DNA from 3 places in the Streptomyces sp. NPDC043878 genome. Region 2 is predicted to be linked to each of the others. Evidence: riboswitches for the same ligand, from Rfam matches in the RefSeq annotation. Region 2 holds a riboswitch; each other region holds the start of a gene.
The links. A riboswitch is a leader RNA that binds a small molecule or an ion and turns the genes downstream of it on or off. The one in region 2 is predicted to bind cobalamin.
Positions count from the first base shown of each region.

Region 1: it holds a riboswitch for cobalamin, as region 2 does, so the genes downstream of both, nicT (Nickel transporter NicT) here and AC07AZ_RS24780 (ribonucleoside-diphosphate reductase subunit alpha) in region 2, are expected to answer to the same signal.
Region 3: it holds a riboswitch for cobalamin, as region 2 does, so the genes downstream of both, AC07AZ_RS30240 (cobalamin biosynthesis protein) here and AC07AZ_RS24780 (ribonucleoside-diphosphate reductase subunit alpha) in region 2, are expected to answer to the same signal.

Region 1 covers NZ_JBWKDW010000002.1:374,610-380,212, reverse strand. The annotation lists gene AC07AZ_RS05440 (LAETG motif-containing sortase-dependent surface protein) at 1-582, shown strand, start outside; gene AC07AZ_RS05435 (ArsR/SmtB family transcription factor) at 691-1,041, opposite strand; cobalamin riboswitch at 1,121-1,326, shown strand; gene nicT (Nickel transporter NicT) at 1,355-2,461, shown strand; gene AC07AZ_RS05425 (nucleoside hydrolase) at 2,507-3,469, opposite strand; gene AC07AZ_RS05420 (hypothetical protein) at 3,722-4,504, shown strand; gene AC07AZ_RS05415 (helix-turn-helix domain-containing protein) at 5,232-5,603, opposite strand, start outside.
Region 2 covers NZ_JBWKDW010000018.1:155,777-161,379, reverse strand. The annotation lists gene AC07AZ_RS24785 (ribonucleotide-diphosphate reductase subunit beta) at 1-163, opposite strand, end outside; gene AC07AZ_RS24780 (ribonucleoside-diphosphate reductase subunit alpha) at 163-2,544, opposite strand; cobalamin riboswitch at 2,664-2,829, opposite strand; gene mctP (monocarboxylate uptake permease MctP) at 2,955-4,583, opposite strand; gene AC07AZ_RS24770 (DUF3311 domain-containing protein) at 4,580-4,843, opposite strand; gene AC07AZ_RS24765 (GntR family transcriptional regulator) at 5,008-5,603, opposite strand, start outside.
Region 3 covers NZ_JBWKDW010000026.1:59,722-65,324, forward strand. The annotation lists gene AC07AZ_RS30230 (inorganic phosphate transporter) at 1-729, shown strand, start outside; gene AC07AZ_RS30235 (hypothetical protein) at 764-985, shown strand; cobalamin riboswitch at 1,120-1,258, shown strand; gene AC07AZ_RS30240 (cobalamin biosynthesis protein) at 1,360-2,340, shown strand; gene AC07AZ_RS30245 (cobyric acid synthase) at 2,337-3,845, shown strand; gene cobN (cobaltochelatase subunit CobN) at 3,842-5,603, shown strand, end outside.

The DNA of each region.
Region 1 (5,603 bases), on a different contig from region 2:
TCCAGCTTCCGCACCTCCGGCGAGCAGGTCTTCGTCGACTTCGACAGCGTGACGGTCAAGCCCGGCCAGACCGAGTCCCTCGACATCGCCGTGCCGGACGCGGGCTGCTTCGCGCAGATCGACCTCTACCGGGGCGCGGTCAGGTTCGACGGCGAACTCGACGCGAAGGACGGCTTCGAACACGGCGACCTGCCCAAGGGCCCCGACCACCCGGTCATCAAGGACAAGCTGATCGCGGCCTGGAACGGCGGCACGAAGGAGTGCACGACGGCCCCCTCCCAGACGCCGTCCACGCCGACGCCGACCCCGGCGGCCCCGGGGTCCTCCGAGCCCTCGCAGCCCGCGCAGGAGTCCACGCCGCCGGCGGACGAGACGCCGTCGACGGACTCTCCGACCCCGACTCCGGCCACCTCCGAGTCCACCACCGCGCCGGCCACCACGCCCGACGGTGGCGGTGACGACCTCGCCGAGACCGGTGCGAGCAGCACGACGGGGCCGATCGCGATCGGGGCGGCGGTGCTGCTGGCCGGCGGCGCGGGCCTGGTGATCGTGACGCGTCGGCGTCGGGGCACGGGTGCGTGAACCGTTCCAGGGGGCTCAGCCCCCTGGACCCCCGCTCCTCGAACGCCCGAGGGGCTGGGAATCAACGCGCCGGCGGGGCGGAGAACGCCGCGCCGGCGCGGCTGAGGACTAGGGGCGGGCCTGGTCGAGCAGGGTGGCGACGGTTTCGTCGACCAGCCGGTAGCGCACGATCCGGCCCTCCTTCTCGCCCTCCACCACCCCCGCCGCCCGCAGCAGCCTGAGCGCCTGCGAGACGGCGGGGTCGTTCATCCCGGTCGCGATCGCCAGGTCGGACACGGCGAGCGGTCCGGTGCGGTGCAGGGCCAGCAGCAGGGCGAGCCGCCGGGGCTCCCCGAGCAGCGAGAAGCGGTCGGCCCAGGTGCGGACGTGGCCGGGTTCACCGATGGCGGCGATGGCGTCGCACACCCGGTGGCCGTCGATGGTGCGCCGGTCCGCGCGGTCGGCCGGGACGAGATGCATGGCGTCATCCTCGCAGGCCCACCGTGTGATCTTCCATACCTGCGCAGGTGCGCAGCTATGCAGCGGACCGTCCGCCGTCCTACGGTGGGCGGGCCGTGGTGTTCGGGAAGCCGGTGACGACCCCTCAAAGGTCCATGCCGGCGCGGCCCTCGCCACTGTGATCGGGGAGTTTCCGGCCCACCGTCCCGCGAGGGACAGCCACTGGTCGCCGCAGGGTGACCGGGAAGGCGGGCCGGCGGCGTATCACCCGTAAGCCAGGAGACCGGCCACGGCATCTCACGAAGTGATCCACGAGGTGCTGGAGCGTGACCGCATGACCCTGCCCGAGCCTGCCCAGGCGTCCGGACCCGCGTCCTTCAAGTGGCGCCGGGAGGACACCGTCAAGACCGCCGGCCTGCTGACGGCCGTGGCCGTCCTGCACGTCGTCGCCTTCGGCATCCTGTTCCTGCTCGTCGTCCCGGAGCACTACGAGGTCGGGACCAAGGCGTTCGGCGTCGGCCTCGGTGTCACCGCCTACACCCTCGGCATGCGGCACGCCTTCGACGCCGACCACATCGCCGCCATCGACAACACCACCCGCAAACTGATGGCCGACGGCAAGCGGCCGGTGTCGGTGGGCTTCTGGTTCGCGCTCGGCCACTCCAGCGTGGTGGTCCTGCTCGCCGCGCTGATCGCCGGCGGCACACAGCTCGCGGGCCGGGTCATGAACGAGGGCTCGCGCACTCACCAGGCCCTCGGCTTCATGGGGACGACCATCTCGGGGACGTTCCTCTACCTGATCGCCGCCCTCAACCTGGTCGCTCTGCTCGGCATCCTGAAGGTCTTCAAAGCGATGCGCGCGGGCACCTACGACGAGCGGGAACTCGAACAGCACCTGGACGCACGAGGGTTCATGAACCGCATCCTCGGCCGGCTCACCAAGTCCATCAGCCGCCCCGGGCAGATGTTCCCGCTCGGCTTCCTCTTCGGTCTGGGCTTCGACACCGCCACCGAGGTCACGCTGATGGTGATGGCCGGCTCGGGCGCGGCGGCCGGCCTGCCCTGGTACGCGATCCTGTGCCTGCCGCTGCTGTTCGCCGCCGGCATGAGCCTGTTCGACACCCTCGACGGCACCTTCATGAACTTCGCCTACCAGTGGGCCTTCTCCAACCCCGTGCGCAAGGTGTTCTACAACCTGACCATCACCGGTCTGTCCATCGCCGTCGCGTTCTTCATCGGCACCATCGAACTGGTCGGCGTCCTGCACGAGAAGCTCGACCTGCGCGACGACCTCAGCGGCTGGATCGCCGGCCTCGACCTGGACAACGTCGGCTACGTCATCGTCGGCCTGTTCGTGGTGGTGTGGGCGGCGGCCGTGACCTACTGGAAGGTCGCCAAGGTGGAGCAGCGCTGGGCGGTACGGCCGGCCGACAGCCGCTAGTGCCGCGACAGGCAACGGGTCCGGACCGGGCCGCCCCGGGGGGGCCTACGCGCCCTCGACCGTCGTCAGCCACAGCTTCACGTACCGCTCCACGTCCACGCCCAGGCCGACGTCCACCAGGGTCTGCTCCCGCGGGCCCTCGTGGATCTCGGACTCGCCGGGGCGCGGACGGCGGTCGACGAGGGTCTGGCCGCGGGTCGGGCCCGGAGCCAACGCGACCTCCACCGGCAGGCGTTCGGTGGTCAGCCCCGCCGGGTCGACGACGGCGCAGACCGCGCCCGCGTCGCCGAGACCGCCCGTCGGGGTGGGGTCGCCCGAGGTGGCCGGGTCGCGGTGGGCGAGCAGCTCACCGGCCAGCCGCAGCCGGGGTTCGGCGCTGGCACGCAGCCGCTGCACGTCCCCGGCCGGCACCAGGACCCGCTGGAACACGTCGAGGCCGTACATGGTGATCGGCACCCCCGCGGTGAGCAGGACCGCCGCCGCCTCCGGGTCGTGCCACACGTTGAACTCGGCGACCGGCGTGGCGTTCCCGGTCGCGACCGCGCCGCCCATGAACACGATCCGCTCGATGTTCCGCACCACCTCCGGGTGCGTCCTGAGCAGCAGCGCGATGTTCGTCAGCGGTGCCGTCGGGATGAGGGTGACCGGGCGCGGAGAGGCGAGGATCTCGCGGCGCAGCAGCGTCACCGCGTCCACGTCCACCGGCACCCGGGTCGGCGCGGGCAGCCCGAGGTCGCCCATGCCGTCCTGCCCGTGCACGTGCCGGGCGGTGCGCACCGGCTCGATCAGCGGCCGCTCGGCACCTCGCGCGACCGGGATGCCGGGGGCGCCGGCCTGCTCCAGCACGGTCAGGGTGTTGCGCACGACCCCGTCCACGTCGGTGTTCCCGGCCACGCAGGTGATCGCCCGCACGTCGAGCCCGGGGTGGCGGACGGCGAACAGCAGGGCGAGGGCGTCGTCGACACCGGTGTCGCAGTCGATGATCACCGGGATGGGCTGACCGTTCACGGCGGAGCTCCTGTTCCTACGACCGTCTCAGCGCGGGCACTACGGAACCGACCTTACGCAGCCCGGCGCGGTTCCCCGCACCCCGCGGTCCGGGTGGGCGGCGCGGGGGCGCGGCCGGTCGCGCGCGGGCGGGTTCCGGGCCGCCGGGGCCGCGGGCGGTAACCCGGACGGACCGTCGCGCTGGTGGCGGGAGCGGCGCGGTGGTGCTGTGGGCACACGTACTCGATCTTCGCCGCGCGCAGGAGGCCCCCGATGACCCGCCCCCCGGCCCGCCGTCTCCTCGCGGGCGCCTCGGCACTGTGCCTTGCCTGTCTGCCGGTCCTGACCGCCTGCTCGGCGGAGACCCCCGACCGGCCCGCGCCCGCCGCCTCGCCCACGGCCGGCCGCTCCACCCCCGCCGCCTCGCCCTCCCCGTCCGCCGCCGCGCTCACCGCGGCCCAGGCCGAGGCCGCGCTGGTCACCGCGGCGGACCTGGGGGAGCCCTGGGAGCCGACGCAGGGGGCCGGGACCTGGCGGGACACCCTGCTCAAGGCGAAGGCCGACCCGCCCGACTGCGGGCGGCTGCTCGACGCGGTCTACACCGAGGAGGTGTTCGGCCCCGAGACCGCCGTCCACGCGGTCGCCGGCCTCGACGACGCCATGGACCAGGCCCAGTTGCGCTACCAGGTCCTCGCGCACGACCCGGCGGACGTGGACCGCACCCTGGCCTGGCTGCGCTCGCTGCCGGGCAGGTGCGGGCAGTTCAAGGCCACGACGGCCGGCGGCGCCGTACAGGGGGCGCGGGTGGCCGAGGCGGCGCTGCCGGCCGTCGGGGACGCCCGGGAGGGCCTGCGGCTCACACTGGCCGGGGAGAGCGCCGACGGCGAGCCGACCACGCTCACCGTGGACCTGGCCGCCGTCCGGGTCGGCGACGACGTGATCGTCCTGACCAACGGCGGCCTCGGCAACGTCTCGCCGGACGTCACGGCGGCGGTCGTACAACTGGGGACGCAGCGTCTGACGGAGGTCCGCAGACAGGCCCGGCTGGAGGTGTGAACCGGAGCGGGACCTCCGCCTTGCGGGGCGGCTCGGGGACGTCCCGGTGCCCGCTGGCACAAGTCCGCCGGTTCCATGGCGCGCGGCCGGTTCGCGGGCACCGAGGTGAGGGTGGTCCGCCTGCTCTCCGCGTGCCGGCGCAGGATCCTGAGCGCCTCGCCGAAGCCGGGCTGGAGCGGCAGCGCGAGGAGCGGGCCGACACCCGCCGTCACGATGAGCAGGACCGCCTCGACCGTGAGCGCAAACGGCCGGACGGCTCCGGGCGGACCGGCTCCCGGCAGACCGCCGGACGGAAGCGGGCAGACCGCCGGACGGACGCTGACGGCCAGCGGTCGGCTCCCGGCAGAACGCCGGACGGAAGCCGGCAGGCCGCCGCGCGGACGCTGACGGCCAGTGGTCGGTCCGCGGCAGACCGCCGGACGGCTCCCGGCAGAACGCCGGACGGAAGCCGGCAGGCCGCCGGACGGACGCTGACGGCCAGCGGTCGGCTCCCGGCAGAACGCCGGACGGACGCTGGGCAGACCGCACGGAAGCGGGCGACCAGCGGTCGGCGGTCAGCTCCCGGCAGGCCGCCGGTCGGACCCCCGGTCGGCACGACGGGCGGCCCCCGGCAGGTCGGCACGACGGGCGGCCCCCGGCAGGTCGGCACGACGGGCGGGCCCCGGCGGGTCGGCCCGACGGGGCGATCCGGCGAGCCGCCCGCGCGGTCGTGGCTCGGCCCCGGCCGTCACAGCGGGGGCTGGGCCGGGGCCGGGCCCAGGGTGGTTGTGCCGGGGGCCGTGCGGTGTCCGAGGCCCGTGCGGTAGGCGTCCAGGGCGGCCTCCACCCGGCCGGTACGGCGCAGCAGGTCGCCGAGCAGCCGGCACAGGTCGGCCAGGTCGCCGACGGCGCCCGCCCGTTCCAGGAGGCTCAGCGCCCGTACGTAGTGCTCCTCGGCGGCCTCGGTGTCGCGGGCGTCCTCGGCGATGATGCCCAGGAGGCGGTGCGCGGCGGCGGAGTGCAGGGCGCCGCGCTCGGGGCTGAAGTCGCTGAGGACGTGCCGCAGCAGTTCGGCGGCCTCCTCGCTCTTGCCGCGCCGGCGCAGCACGTCGGCCAGTTC
Region 2 (5,603 bases):
GTTTCGCCAGGTCCGACACGTCGGAGGCGAGGTCGACCTCCTCCACGGTCCAGGTGTTCCTGATGGCGTCCCGGTAGCGCTCGTAGAAGTCGGGGTAGCGCATGGGACGCAGGGTGAGTTCGAAGCCCGGGTCGAGCAGGTTCTTGGTGGTGTCGGCGGTCATTACTGGCAGGCCTCGCAGGACTCGGGGTTCTCAAGGGAGCAGGCGACGGCGTCGGGGTCGGCGGCCTGCTGGAGGGGGACGGCGGGTTCCGGCTGTGCCTGGGCGCGGGCCGCGCGGGCGATGCGGGTCGCCGGGCGCGAGCGCAGGTAGTACGTCGTCTTCAGGCCCGACCGCCAGGCGTAGGCGTACATCGAGGAGAGCTTGCCGATGGTCGGTGTCTCCAGGAAGAGGTTCAGTGACTGGGCCTGGTCCAGGAACGGGGTGCGGGCGGCGGCCATGTCGATCAGGCCGCGCTGCGGGAGTTCCCAGGCCGTGCGGTACAGGGCGCGTACGTCCTCGGGGATCCAGGTGAAGCCGCTCACCGAGCCGTTCGCGTCGCGCAGCGCCTCACGGGTGCGCGCGTCCCAGACGCCCAGCTCCTTCAGGTCCCGCACCAGGTAGGAGTTGACCTGGAGGAACTCGCCCGACAGGGTCTCGCGCTTGAAGAGGTTGGAGACCTGCGGCTCGATGCACTCGTAGGCGCCGGCGATCGAGGCGATGGTGGCGGTGGGCGCGATCGCGAGCAGCAGCGAGTTGCGCATGCCGACGGCCGCGATCCGCTCGCGCAGGGCCGCCCAGCGCTCCGGCCAGGTGAACTCCGCGTCGAAGTGGTCGGGATGCAGCACGCCCCGGGCGGTACGGGTCTTGTCCCAGGCCGGCAGCGGGCCGTTGCGCTCGGCGAGGTCGGCGGACGCCTCGTACGCGGCGAGCATGACGCGCTCGGCGATGCGCGTGGACAGCGCCTTCGCGGCCGGTGAGTCGAAGGGCAGGCGCAGCTGGAAGAAGACGTCCTGGAGGCCCATGACGCCGAGGCCCACCGGGCGCCATCTGGCGTTGGAGCGGCCGGCCTGCTCGGTCGGGTAGAAGTTGATGTCGACGACCCGGTCGAGGAAGGTGACGGCGGTGCGGACCGTCGCGTCCAGCCGCTCCCAGTCGACGTCCCGGGCCGCCGGGTCCACGAACGCGCCCAGGTTGACCGACCCGAGGTTGCAGACCGCCGTCTCCCCGTCGTCGGTGACCTCCAGGATCTCGGTGCACAGGTTGGAGGAGTGGACCACGTGGCCGGGTTCGGCCGTCTGGTTGGCGGTGCGGTTGGCCGCGTCCTTGAAGGTCATCCAGCCGTTGCCGGTCTGCGCGAGGGTGCGCATCATGCGGCCGTACAGGTCGCGGGCCGGCAGGGTCCGGCGCGCGAGGCCCGCGGCCTCCGCCCGGCGGTAGGCGGCGTCGAACTCCGCGCCCCACAGGTCGACGAGTTCCGGCACGTCGGCGGGGGAGAACAGCGACCACTGGCCGTCCGTGTCGACCCGGCGCATGAACTCGTCGGGGACCCAGTGCGCGAGGTTGAGGTTGTGCGTACGGCGGGCGTCCTCGCCGGTGTTGTCGCGCAGTTCCAGGAACTCCTCGATGTCGGAGTGCCAGGTCTCCAGGTAGACCGCGGCGGCGCCCTTGCGCCGGCCGCCCTGGTTCACGGCGGCGACCGAGGCGTCCAGGGTCTTGAGGAACGGGACGATGCCGTTGGAGTGCCCGTTGGTACCCCGGATCAGTGAACCGCGGGCGCGGACGCGGGAGTAGGACAGGCCGATGCCGCCGGCGTGCTTGGAGAGGCGGGCGACCTGGTGGTAGCGGTCGTAGATGGAGTCCAGTTCGTCCAGCGGGGAGTCGAGGAGGTAGCAGGACGACATCTGGGGGTGGCGGGTGCCGGAGTTGAAGAGCGTGGGGGAGGAGGGGAGGTAGTCGAGCCGGCTCATGAGCCCGTAGAGCGCGGCGACCTCGTCCAGGGAGCGTGCGGTGTCGTCCTCCGCGAGGCCGCTGGCGACCCGCAGCATGAAGTGCTGCGGTGTCTCGATGACCTGACGGGTGATCGGGTGCCGGAGCAGGTAGCGGCTGTGCAGGGTGCGCAGGCCGAAGTAGCCGAAGCGGTCGTCGGCCCTGGGGTCGACGAGGGCGTCGAGGCGGTCGGCGTGGACGCGGACGAACTCGGCGGTGCGGTCGGCGAGAAGTCCCTCGCGGTGTCCGACCGCGACCGACTCGGTGAACGTGGTGACGCCCTGCGAGGCGGCTTCCGCGGTGATGCTCAGGGTGAGCAGCCGGGCGGCCAGCTTCGAGTAGGCGGGGTCCTCGGAGATGAGACCTGCCGCGGCCTCGGTCGCCAGCTCCCGCAGTTCCGCAGTGTCCGCCCGCGCGGACCGGCCGCGCAGGGCTGCGGCGGCGACCCGGCCGGGGTCGGCGTCGGGGAGGTCGGCGGTCAGCCCGGTCAGGGTCCGCAGCAGCGCGGCTCTGGGGCCGTCGTCGGCCACGGGGTCGGCTGTCGCTGAGGCCGGTTCGGCTGGCGCGATGGTCACGTGGGGCTCTCCCTCGCTCGGCACGGGGCCTTGCGGAAGGGGGCAGCTCGCGAGCGCGCGCGGCGTCGCGTCCACCGGCCCATTCCACGAGGCCCGGACGTCCTGGCGGCCCGGCCGGACGGCCGGGCGCCACTGTCGGCAGGTGCTCGGACTTGAGTCTCGTACGCGGATATGCGCGCATGAGTACACCGTTGCGGGACAGTTCCGGATTCGCACCGGATTCCCCTGCGGCGACAGCGAGCATGAGCATACATCTTGTGCCGGGCCGCAGTTGCACCCCCAGATGTTGTGTCCTGTCGGCTTCGGAGCGTGTCCGGGCGTCCACGGGCGGAGTGCGGCGGCGAGGTGGGGGACACGGCTGCGGGCCGCCGGAGACGCTCCGGCGCCCCGCTGTCGGACAGGTCCTCGGGTCAGTGCGCGGTGCCCGCCGTGGCCGGGGGCAGCTCCACCTCCACGCCCGGGTCGCCCGCGTCCGCCGTGTAGTCCTGCGGCCGGGTCTCGTCGATGCCGTCGGGGGCCTTCGCCGCCTTCAGCGCGAAGGTGAGGACCACCGTGACGACGAGGTTCAGCACGAACGCCGTCAGACCGATGTAGCCGATCTCCCCGATGCCGGGGATCTCCTTGGCCGAGCCGCCGAAGTGCTTCTGGGTGGGGGAGGCGACGCCGTACGCGGCGAAGGTGCCGTAGACCATGCCGACCGCCCAGCCGGCCAGCAGCGCCCAGCGGTGGAACCAGCGGGTGAAGAGGCCGCCGACCAGCGCCGGGAAGGTCTGGAGGATCCAGATGCCGCCCAGCAGCTGGAAGTTGATCGCCACCGTCTTGTCCATGGTCAGCACGAAGACCAGCGCGCCCACCTTCACCAGCAGCGAGACCAGCTTGGAGACCTTGGTCTCCTGCGCGGGTGTCGCGTCGGGCCTGATGAAGTCCCTGTAGATGTTGCGGGTGAAAAGGTTCGCGGCCGCGATCGACATGATCGCCGCCGGGACGAGCGCGCCGATGCCGATCGCGGCGAACGCGACGCCCGCGAACCAGTCCGGGAACATGTTCTCGAACAGCTGCGGGATCGCCAACTGCCCGTTGGTGACCTTGACTCCGGCCGCGATCGCCATGAAGCCGAGCAGGGCCAGCAGGCCGAGCATCAGCGAGTACAGCGGCAGGATCGTGGTGTTGCGGCGGATCACCTCACGACTGCGCGAGGACAGCGTCGCCGTGATCGAGTGCGGGTACATGAACAGGGCGAGGGCGGAGCCCAGCGCCAGGGTGGCGTACGTCCACTGTCCCGCCTCGGCCGGGACCAGCGCCCCGCGCGGTTTGCCCGTCGCCGGGTTGGTCTGGCTGAACGCCTCGCCGGCCTTGGCGAAGATGTCGTCGAAGCCGCCCAGCTTGATCGGGATGTAGATGATCGCCACCGCGATGACGACGTAGATCAGCCCGTCCTTCACGAACGCGATCAGCGCGGGCGCCCGCAGTCCCGACGAGTAGGTGTAGGCGGCCAGTACGCCGAAGGCGATCAGCAGGGGCAGGTCCTTCACGAACCAGTTGGTGTTCTCCCCGCCGCCCACGCCCATCACGTCCAGCACGGCCTGGATGCCGACCAGTTGGAGCGCGATGTACGGCATCGTCGCCAGGATGCCGGTGACGGCCACCGCCAGCGACAGGCCCTTGGAGCCGAACCGGCCGCGCACGAAGTCCGAGGTGGTGACGTATCCGTGCTTGTGCGAGACCGACCACAGGCGCGGCAGGAACGTGAAGATCAGCGGGTACACCAGGATCGTGTACGGGACGGCGAAGAAGCCCGCCGCGCCGGCCGCGTAGACCGCCGCGGGCACCGCGACGAAGGTGTACGCCGTGTAGAGGTCGCCGCCGAGCAGGAACCAGGTGACCCAGGTGCCGAACGACCGTCCGCCCAGGCCCCATTCGTCGAGGCTGTGCTCGTTCTCCGCCTTGCGCCAGCGCGCGGCGAGGAAGCCCATGGCCGTGACGGCCAGGAAGAAGAAGATGAAGACGCCGAGCGCGACGCCGTTGACTCCGTCGTTCACGTCGACGCGCCTCCGTTCCGTGCGGCGCGGGCGCGCTGGTCACGGCGCCACAGCGCGTACGCGGTCATCGTCAGGGCCGTGGAGATGAGCACCCACAGCATCTGGTACCAGTAGAAGAACGGGATCCCGATGAACGCCGGGTCCGTCTTCGCGTACGAACCGATCCACAGCATCGCGACGAACGGCGCCGCCAGACACAGCGCGATGACCACGCGGACCGGTGTCACCACCGGTGGTCGTACTTCGGGCACATCGGACATGGCGCGGCTCCGTCCCCTCGCTGATCACCTGGGCAATGCGCAGGCAATGTAGGCGACGGCGTCACGGCAGCGAAAGCCCCCGTCCGGATATCGACCCGACATCCTCACCTGGCCCGACGCGACCCGACCCGACCCGGCCACGGGACGCGGGGCCTGTCGCGGCCCTAGTCCTGCGGACGCTTGAGCCTGGCCACGAACTTGTAGCGGTCGCCCCGGTACACCGACCGCACCCACTCCACGGGCTGGCCGGTCCGGTCCAGCGAGTGCCGGGACAGCATCAGCATCGGCAGGCCCACGTCGGTGCCGAGCAGGCCGGCCTCGCGCGGGGTGGCCAGCGAGGTCTCGATGGTCTCCTCGGCCTCGGCGAGATGGACGTCGTAGACCTCGGCGAGCGCGGTGTAGAGGGAGGTGTACTTGACGAGGCTGCGGCGCAGCGCCGGGAAGCGCTTGGCCGACAGGTGGGTCGTCTCGATGGCCATCGGCTCGCCGTTGGCCATGCGCAGCCGCTCGATGCGCAGCACCCGGCCGCCGGCCGTGATGTCGAGCAGGTCGGCGAGCCGGTCGTCGGCGGTGATGTAGCCGATGTCCAGGAGCTGGGAGGTGGGTTCGAGGCCCTGGGCGCGCATGTCCTCGGTGTACGAGGTGAGTTGGAGCGCCTGGGAGACCTTCGGTTTGGCGACGAAGGTGCCCTTGCCCTGGATGCGTTCGAGCCGGCCCTCGACGACGAGTTCCTGCAGCGCCTGGCGCACGGTGGTGCGGG
Region 3 (5,603 bases), on a different contig from region 2:
AAGGGCTACCGCACGGGCCAGATCGCCTCCGCGGGCCTGGTCTCCCTGGCCCACGGCACCAACGACGCGCAGAAGACGATGGGCATCATCACCCTCGCCCTGGTCGCCGGCGGCGTCGTCTCCCCCGACTCCGACCCGCCCACCTGGGTCATCCTCTCCGCGGGCCTCGCCATCGCGCTCGGCACCTACCTCGGCGGCTGGCGCATCATCCGCACCATGGGCAAGGGCCTCACCGAACTCCAGCCGCAGCAGGGCTTCGCCGCCCAGACCAGCGCGGCCACGGTCATCCTGGCCTCCTCCCACCTCGGTTTCTCCCTGTCCACCACGCACTCCGTCTCCGGTTCGGTGATGGGCGCGGGCCTCGGGCGCAAGGGCGGCGTCGTGCGCTGGTCGACGGCCACCCGGATGTTCGTCGCCTGGGGCCTCACGCTCCCGGCCGCGGCCGTGGTCGGTGCTCTCGCCGAGTCCGTGACGGACCTCGGCGACTGGGGCACCGCGGTCGTCGCCGTCTTCCTGATCGCCTCCAGCGCCGCCATCTGGAAGCTGTCGCGGCGCGAGGTCATCGACCACAGCAACGTCAACGCCTCCGAGGAACCGGCCGGCGTGGTGACCACGGCGATCGCCGTCGTGGCCCCGCCGCCGGTGGGCACCGTCGCCGAGGACCTCACGGCCACGATCCCGGCCCCGGCCACCGAACCGGTGGTCCCGCCGGCCGCCACCACCGTCTGAGCCCCGCGCCCCCGGTTACGAAGGAAGAAGCAGCATGAAGATCGACTGGGCAGCCCTCGGCTCCGTCTTCGGGGTCAGCCTCGTGGTCACCGTGGCCCTCGTGGCCCTGTTCACCCTCGGCATCACCGGTCTCTCCCGCCGTGAACGCGCGGCGGCCCAGGGCGAGTCCGCGGCCCTCGCGGTCACCGGCGCGTACGTGTGCTTCGCGGCGTGCGCGGCGGCGGTGGCGTACGGCATCTCGCTGATCGTCGCCTGACCCGCCGCACCTGGACACCGAGTGGGGTGCGGGACGGATCTCCGTCCCGCACCCCACGTGTCTGTGACGCCTGGGGCCCCTCGTGTGTGGGCCTCGGCACACTCTCCCCGCGCAGGTCAACAGCAAGTTGACGGCCCTTCGGGGCCCGTGGTGGACTGCCGGAGCCATGTACGGCGGCAAGAGAGGAAGCCGGTGCGAATCCGGCGCGGTCCCGCCACTGTGACCGGGGTGTGAACCCCGGGAGCCAGGAACTCTCACCGCCGGTCTCGTCGAACCAGGGCGTGGACACCCTGAGTGAGGACACAGAGCCATGCTCGGCTGCCGTTCGAGGTCTGCCACCGGCGCTCCGCCCGACCCCTCGGCCGGCTGAGCCGATGCGTGCCGATCGCGTCTTCGCGTACGGCGCCGCCGCCGGCCTTCTCGCCGACCTGGTCCTCGGTGATCCTCGCCGTGGGCATCCGGTCGCCGCGTTCGGGCGGGCCGCCGGCGCCGTGGAACACCTGTTGTGGCGGGACCACCGGGGGTACGGCGTGCTGCACACCGCCGTCTGCGCCGGAGGCGTCGTCGGTCTGGCCGCCGTCGCCACTTCGGCGCTGCGGCCCTCCCCCGCCGCCTCCGTCGCCCTGACCGCCGCCGCCACCTGGGCCGTGGTGGGCGCCACCAGCCTCGGGCGCGAGGCGCGAGCCGTCGGCCGCGCCCTGGAGGCCGGTGACGTCGAGGCGGCCCGGGCCCGGCTGCCGCACCTGTGCGGGCGCGATCCGCAGGCCCTGGACGCCGACGGGATCGCGCGGGCCGTCGTGGAGTCCGTCGCGGAGAACACCTCGGACGCGGTCGTGGGGGCGCTGGTGTGGGGCGCGTTGGGCGGCGTGCCGGGACTCGTCGGGTTCCGGGCCGTCAACACCCTGGACGCGATGGTCGGGCACAGATCGCCCCGGTACCGGCGCTACGGATGGGCCTCCGCCCGGCTGGACGACCTCGCGGGCTGGCCGGGAGCGCGGCTGACCGCCGCCCTGACCGCCGTCGCGGGCGGGGACCCGCGGGGGGCCGTACGGGCCTGGCAGGCCGACGCGGGCCGGCATCCGAGCCCCAACGCCGGGCCCGTGGAGGCCTCGTTCGCGGGGGCGCTCGGTGTGCGGCTGGGCGGGACGTTGTCGTACGGCGGCCGGGTCGAGCGGCGGCCGGTGCTGAACGGGGAGGGACGTGCCGTGGAGGTACGGGACATCGAACGGGCCGCGCGGCTCTCCCGTCGCGTCGGCGTGCTCGCGCTCGGCGTCACCGTCGTCGCGCGGACGGCCGGTGTGCGGCTGTTCGCCGCGCGGGCCGGGAAGCGGGCCGGTAAGGGGGGCGCCTCGTGAACGGTGGTCTGCTGGTCGCCGGCACCACCTCCGACGCCGGCAAGAGCGTCGTGACCGCCGGGATCTGCCGTTGGCTGGTCCGGCAGGGGGTGCGGGTCGCGCCGTTCAAGGGGCAGAACATGTCCCTCAACTCGTTCGTGACGCGGGAGGGCGCCGAGATCGGCCGCGCGCAGGCCATGCAGGCGCAGGCGTGCCGCGTCGAGCCGACCGCGCTGATGAACCCCGTCCTGCTCAAGCCGGGCGGCGAACAGAGCAGTCAGGTCGTGCTGATGGGCCGGCCGGTGGGCGAGCTGAGCGCTCGCGGGTACCACGGCGGGCGGCAGCAGCAGTTGCTGGGGACCGTGCTCGACTGTCTCGCCGAGTTGCGGGGCACGTATGACGCGGTGATCTGTGAAGGGGCCGGCAGTCCCGCCGAGATCAACCTGCGGCGGACGGACATCGTGAACATGGGCATCGCGCGCCACGCGCGGCTGCCCGTGCTCGTCGTCGGCGACATCGACCGCGGGGGCGTCTTCGCCTCCTTCTTCGGCACGGTCGCCCTGTTGTCCCCCGAGGACCAGGAACTCGTCGCCGGGTTCCTCGTCAACAAGTTCCGCGGCGACGTCTCGCTGCTGGAGCCCGGCCTCGACATGCTGCACGGGCTCACCGGGCGGCGGACCTACGGCGTCCTGCCCTTCCGGCACGGCCTCGGCATCGACGAGGAGGACGGGCTGCGAGTCTCCCTGCGGGGGACCGTGCGCGAGTCGGACACCGCCCCGCCCGTCGGCGAGGACGTCCTGCGGGTCGCCGTCTGCGCGGTCCCGCTGATGTCCAACTTCACCGACGTGGACGCGCTGGCCGCCGAACCGGGTGTCGTGGTGCGGTTCGTGGACCGGCCCGAGGAACTCGCGGACGCCGACCTCGTCGTCGTCCCCGGCACCCGGGGCACCGTGCGGGCGCTGGAGTGGCTGCGGGAGCGGGGGCTGGCCGGGGCGATCGCCCGGCGGGCCGCCGAGGGCCGGCCCGTGCTCGGCGTCTGCGGCGGCTTCCAGATCCTCGGCGAGCACATCGAGGACGAGGTGGAGAGCCGGCAGGGGCACGTGCCCGGGCTCGGACTGCTGCCCGTACGCGTGCGGTTCGCCCGCGAGAAGACCCTCACCCGGCCCGCGGGCGAGGCCCTCGGCGAGCATGTCGAGGGGTACGAGATCCACCACGGGATCGCCGAGGTCACGGGCGGGGAGCCGTTCCTCGACGGCTGCCGGGTCGGTCAGACCTGGGGCACCCACTGGCACGGCTCCCTGGAGTCGGACGGTTTCCGGCGCGCCTTCCTGCGCGAGGTGGCGGCCGCCGCGGGCCGCCGGTTCGTACCGGCCGCCGGCACCTCGTTCGCCGCGCTGCGCGAGGAACAGCTCGACCGGCTCGGCGACCTGATCGAACAGCACGCTGACACCGACGCGCTGTGGCGGCTCATCGAGTCCGGCGCGCCGCAAGGACTGCCCTTCATCCCACCGGGAGCACCCGCATGAGCACAGTGTTGTTGTTGTCGACCGCCGACACGGACCTGCTGGCGGCGCGTGCCTCCGGCGCGCCGTACCGGATCGGCAACCCCACCCGGGTCGACGTCGCGGAGGAGCTGCCCGCGCTGGTCGCGGGCGCGGACATCGCCGTCGTACGGCTGCTCGGCGGCAGACGGGCCTGGGAGGACGGGCTCGCCGCGCTCAGGGCCTCCGGTGTGCCGACCGTGCTGCTCGGCGGGGAGAACGTGCCCGACGCCGAGCTGATGGCCGAGTCGTCCGTGCCGGCCGGTGTCGTGGCGGAGGCGCTGCGCTACCTCGTCGAGGGCGGGCCGGAGAACCTGACGGAACTCGCCCGCTTCCTGTCCGACACCGTGCTGCTGACCGGCGAGGGGTTCGAAGAGCCGCGCAGGATGGCCGCGTTCGGGGTGCACGGGCAGCGGGCGTACGCCGAGGGCCGCCCCACCGTCGGCGTGCTCTTCTACCGGGCCCACCACCTCAGCGGCAACACCGGCTTCGTGGACACGCTGTGCGAGGCGATCGAGGCGCGGGGCGCCAACGCCCTGGCCGTGTACTGCGGTTCGCTGCGCGGGGCGGACCCGGGGCTGTACGAGATCCTCGGGCGGGCCGACGCCCTGGTCGCCACCGTCCTCGCCGCCGGCGGCACGCACGCCTCGCAGGCCTCGGCCGGCGGCGACGAGGAGGCGTGGGACGTCGGGGCGCTCGCCGACCTCGACATCCCCGTCCTGCAGGGCCTGTGCCTCACCTCGTCCAGGAGTGCCTGGCAGAACTCCGACGCGGCCCTGTCCCCCATGGACGCGGCGATGCAGGTCGCGATCCCGGAGTTCGACGGGCGGCTCATCACGGTGCCGTTCTCGTTCAAGGAGCAGGGCCCGGACGAGGTGCCGGTGTACGTCGCCGACCCCGAGCGGGCCGCGCGGGTCGCCGGGATCGCCGTACGGCACGCCCGGTTGAGGCACAAGCCGAACGCGGAGAAGAAGCTCGCGCTCGTCTTCACCGCCTACCCGACGAAGCACTCCCGCGTCGGCAACGCGGTCGGCCTGGACACGCCCGCCTCGGCGGTGCGGGTGCTGGACGCGCTGCGGGACGCCGGATACGCCGTCGAGGGGCACCCGGACAACGGCGACGAGTTGATCCACCGGCTCATCCATGCCGGTGGCCACGACGTCGAGTGGCTCACCGAGGAGCAGCTCGCCGCCGCGCCCGCGCGTGTGCCGCTGGCCGACTACCGGACCTGGTTCGACACGCTCGACCCGGTGCTGCGCGACGGCATGCTGGAGGCGTGGGGCGAGCCGCCGGGCTCCCTGTACGTCGACGGCGACGACATCGTGCTGGCCTCCCTGCGGTTCGGGAACGTCGTGGTGATGATCCAGCCGCCGCGCGGCTTCGGGGAGAACCCGATCGCGATCTACCACGACCCCGACATGCCGCCCTCGCACCACTACATGGCTGCCTACCGCTGGCTGGAGAACAGCTTCGGCGCCGACGCGGTCGTACACATGGGCAAGCACGGCACGATGGAGTGGCTGCCGGGCAAGGGACTCGGCCTCAGCGGCGGCTGCGCCCCGGACGCCGTGCTCGGCGAACTCCCGCTGATCTACCCGTTCATCGTCAACGACCCGGGCGAGGGCACCCAGGCCAAGCGCCGCGGGCACGCCACCGTCGTCGACCACCTCGTGCCGCCGATGGCCCGCGCGGACACCTACGGCGACCTCGCGAAGCTGGAGCAACTCCTCGACGAGTACGCGC